Regions from separate parts of the Streptomyces sp. NPDC005438 genome, predicted to be linked through region 2. Evidence: riboswitches for the same ligand, from Rfam matches in the RefSeq annotation. Region 2 holds a riboswitch; the other holds the start of a gene.
What was found. Region 2 has a riboswitch for cobalamin ahead of ABZT14_RS07135 (hypothetical protein). Riboswitches for the same ligand answer to the same signal wherever they lie in the genome.
Positions count from the first base shown of each region.

Region 1 (2,194 bases), on a different contig from region 2:
GCGTTCCCCGGTGAGAGCGCGTACGCGGCGCCCGGGTGGCGAGGCTCCATCAGGTCCCCGGGGGCATCCGGGCCGCACAGCTGATCAGCCCCGGGCGATCTCCCCCCGACCCCAGGGTGCTCCGACCCCGGGGTGCTGACCGAACGCCTCCACCCCCCGTACGTCGACCCTGACGGGCAACGCCATGCCCGTACTTCGGCGCCGACCCCGGCTGGCGTCGACCACCCTCGGGGTGCTGCCCGATCACCGTGACCGCCCGCTCTCCACGGTGCCTGTCGTCGGCCGACCGGACCATCGCCCTCGGTGTCCGGCGAACTCTCCCGCCCCGGGGGAGGGTTGGCGAGGACCCTCCGTACCCCGAACGACGGCCCCGCCGCCCGCGACCGCGCCTCCCGGCCGCCCCCACCCCCGAGTTGAGGGCTTCCACGGAACCGGGCGGACCGGTGACCCGCCGAAGAGGCTGAGCGCCGAGGGCGTCCCCGCGTCGACAGCGGCAAGGTCGGGCGCGTCGCCCACCTCGCCCCGTGGCGTCGCCCCGCCCTCTTCCCCGGGGGGGTGACTCCGCCACCTCCGGGGGGCGCTGCCCCCGGCCCCCTCGACGTCGACGCCGAGCGGCCGTCCGAGGGTGGCCGCGTCACCCTCCGGCTCGCCCCCTGATGCCCTCGGTGTCCGCCCCCGGGGAACCCTCAACGAGGTTGCCGCCAGGGGGAGTTGGGGGCGTGTGTGCGCGGGCGTGCCGAAGGTGCGCGTGCCGCCTTTCGCGGGGCGCGCGCACCCGGGGTTCGGCCTCTGCCGGCCGTCGAACTTAGGTATACCTAAATTCTTCTCGCAACACAATATCTGGTGCCGTACACAACGGGGTGCTCTAGATGTAGTGTTGGCGGTGCTGGTGGTTCGCCGGACGTGAGAGCGTGCGGCGTCGCAAGAGGGAACCCGGTGGGAATCCGGGACTGCCCCGCAGCGGTGAGTGGGAACGACCGCCGTCATGAGCACTGGGTCCGCCGAGCGGGCCCGGGAAGCGACGGTCAGTAGGCGTCCTGACTCCCGTCAGGCCGTGCCCGCGAGTTCGAAGACCTGCCACCGGTGCGCGGCGATGCCCGCCGCGCGCTTCGAGGCCCCGAGGGAGGGTCGCGTGGCCGTCGTACGGACCGGGGTCCGGCGTGTTTCCTGTCGCCGCCCGCGGTCCGCCTCGTACGCCACCGCTCCCTGCCCCGGTCCTCGGTCGACGGAGACGGGAACGAGCGAGAGGAGGCGGCGACGGATGAGCGGTCTCGTGTACTTCTCCAGCGTCTCGGGGAACACCAGGCGGTTCGTGGAGAAGCTCGGTCTGGGCGCCACACGCATCCCGCTGCACCCCCACCGCGAGGGGATGCCTCGGGTCACCGAACCGTACGTCCTCATCGTGCCGACCTACGGCGGTGGAGAGCGGGCCGGAGCGGTGCCCAAACAGGTGGTCCGCTTCCTCAACATCGAGGCCAACCGGGCGCTCCTGCGTGGGGTGATCGCCTCCGGCAACACCAACTTCGGCGCGGACTACTGCCTGGCGGGCCGGGTCATCGCCGCCAAGTGCCAGGTCCCGGAGCTGTACCGATTCGAACTGCTGGGCACGGACCGCGACGTCCGCGCCGTGAGGGAAGGACTGCGGAAGTTTTGGACACCACACTCATCAGCGGCGAGGCCGGTGGCGTGAACACCGGGAACGTGAACAGCGCCGAAGCCGCCCCCGCCCCGTCCGCGCGGGAATCGGTCGGCACGCGTCGGGACTACCACGCGCTCAACGCCATGCTGAACATGTACGACTGCGACGGACGCATCCAGTTCGACAAGGACCGTGAGGCGGCCCGTCAGTACTTCCTCCAGCACGTCAACCCCAACACGGTGACGTTCGCGACGCTGCGGGAGAAGGTCGACTACCTGATCGACAACGACTACTACGAGGCGGCCCCGTTCAGGCGCCACGGCTGGGAGTTCGTCGAGGAGCTGTACCGGCGGGCCCACGCTCACCAGCACCGTTTCCGCACCTTCCTGGGCGCGTTCAAGTACTACACCTCGTACACCCTGAAGACCTTCGACGGCACGCGCTACCTGGAGCGGTACGAGGACCGGATCGTGGCCACCGCCCTCCATCTGGCGGCCGGCGACGAGGAGTTGGCCACCCGGCTGGTGGACGAGATGCTGACCGGACGCTTCCAGC
Region 1 covers NZ_JBEXEP010000006.1:212,527-214,720, reverse strand. The annotation lists cobalamin riboswitch at 874-1,097, shown strand; gene nrdI (class Ib ribonucleoside-diphosphate reductase assembly flavoprotein NrdI) at 1,262-1,690, shown strand; gene nrdE (class 1b ribonucleoside-diphosphate reductase subunit alpha) at 1,702-2,194, shown strand, end outside.
Region 1: linked by a shared signal. The riboswitch ahead of nrdI (class Ib ribonucleoside-diphosphate reductase assembly flavoprotein NrdI) and the one ahead of ABZT14_RS07135 (hypothetical protein) in region 2 are both predicted to bind cobalamin.

Region 2 (2,194 bases):
GGGGCGGGGCTGTCGGAGGACTTGTCCGCGTCGGACTTCTTCTTGTCGTCCTTCTTCTCGTCCTTCTTGTCCTTGTCCTTGGACTTGCCGTCCTTGGGGGACTCCTCGTCCTCGGGGTTCTGGTCGCGCTTCCCCTCGTCCTGGCCCTGGTCGTTGCCGGAGTCACCGGGCCGTTGGCCGCCGTTGCCGCCCTGGGAACCGCCCTGCGAGCCGCCCCCGGAGCCGCCGTTGCCTCCGCCGGGGGGCGGGGTGGACGGGCGGCGGGGTGTCATCCGGGGCGCGGGGGCGTCGTCCTGCTCGCGGTTGAGGGAGAAGGACCAGCCCTCGAAGCTGCCCTTGGGCGGGGTGCGGTAGGTGGCGCCGTACTGGCTGTAGGTCCACTTGCCGCCGTTGGAGGCGTGCCAGTACGACCAGTAGGCGGAGGCCGGCGGGGTGTCCACGCAGGACTCGCGGTCGGCGCCGGGCTTGTTCTCCAGGCGGCAGATGAAGGACTCGCCCCAGCGGTTGGTGCCGGTGACCCGGATGCCGGCGGCCTTCAGGGCGGCCAGTCCGTTCTTCTGGGCGCCCACCGCGCAGCGCACCAGGGTGCCGCCGCCCAGTTCACGGAAGTCCACCACCACGGTCACGCCGTTGCCGTCGGGGCAGACGCCGGCCCGGCTCAGGGCGGGGGCGTGGGCGGGAGTGGCGGCGTGCGCGGGAGCGGCGGTGCCGAGGCCGAGTACGGTCGCCAGCAGCGACACCGCGAGGGCGGCGATCCCGGTGCGGAGGGCGCCGCCCCACCGCTTGAGCACACCAACCATGTCGCGGTGCCTTCCAGTTCGGGGCCGACGGCGGGGCCCCGACCCTCGTTCAGACGGCCGCCCCTGACGCCTTCCGGTGAGGAGGCGGCAGGGGCCGGTGAACCAGGGGTTCCAAGCTCCACGCTGTAGACCATGACAGGGGGAAGTGGTGCACGTAGCGCGGTGGGAGGTCCGGCTCGCGGCATGGGTGGCCGCTCACGGTTGCAGGTCAGCGCCGGACTTCCACCGGCTTTCCCCAGTCACGTACGCATGAAGTTGTGGCCCCTCACCCGGAGGGGTCACCAAATGGTATGCCCGGGCGCCTGGTTGAACCACCCTGCCGGTTGTTACTCCGGCCACTGCCGGCGCCCCCGGAGGGCGGTGCCGGTACGGTCGCCGCCGCCTCCTGGTGGGCCCCGGTGAGGGTTCGAGGTCTGTCGGGGGCCGGCCGGTCAGGCCCGGCGTCCCCGGCTGGCGGCACCTCAACTCCCCTGCGGTGAAGGCCCGTTGGCCTGGGCCGTCGGCTGCTATCCTGTTCGCGGACCACGCCTCCCCCGCCGGGCACCGCCCAGGCCAGGGGAGGCTTTTTCGCGCCCCGCCGCCCCCGCCCGTCCGGCTCGTCCGCCGGCGCCCGCGGCGCGGCCCCACGGCGTCGGCGTCCCGCCGTCCGCCTCCCTTCCGTCTCCCGAGGAGAGCCATGTCCCCTGTGTCCCTGCGCCGCGCCGACACCGACGACCACCCCGCACTGGAACGCCTGTGGCTGATGTTCCGGCACGACATGTCGGAGTTCGACGGCACCCTGCCCCGCCCCGACGGGACCTTCCGCGAGGAGCGGCTCCGCTCGGCGCTCACCGACCCCGACTGGGCGCCCTACCTGCTGTTGAGCGAGGACCGTCCGGCCGGGCTGGTGTTCGTACGGAGCCTGAGCACGGCACCCCGGGTGCTCAACAGCTTCTTCGTGGCCCGGGGAGCGCGCGGGTCGGGCCTGGGGATGTGGGCGGCGCGCGAGGTGGTGGGCCGGCATCCGGGCCCGTGGGAGGTGGCCTTCCAGGAGGCCAACCCCGGCGCCGTCCGGTTCTGGCGTCGGGTCGCCACCGAGGTGGCCGGCCGGGAGTGGAGCGAGGAACGCCGGCCGGTGCCGGGGCGGCCGGACGTGCCCCACGACGTCTGGATCTCGTTCGACGCCCCAGCCCGCCCCGGCACCTGACCCCACCCCTCGGGCGCCCCGGGCCGCTACTACGGGCACCCGTACGGGAGTTGGCGGGCCAGGTGGCCCGGAAGCCGGGGGACTCACACGGCCACCCCTCTGTTCCTCCGGGCGGATCTGGGCCAGACTGGGCCGAACACATACCCCACCGGGGTATACGAGGAGGCCGTGATGACATCCGCTGAGGCACCGTCCGTCCCGCCCACCC
Region 2 covers NZ_JBEXEP010000002.1:537,408-539,601, reverse strand. The annotation lists gene ABZT14_RS07135 (hypothetical protein) at 1-800, opposite strand, end outside; cobalamin riboswitch at 947-1,082, opposite strand; gene ABZT14_RS07130 (GNAT family N-acetyltransferase) at 1,477-1,986, shown strand; gene ABZT14_RS07125 (hypothetical protein) at 2,158-2,194, shown strand, end outside.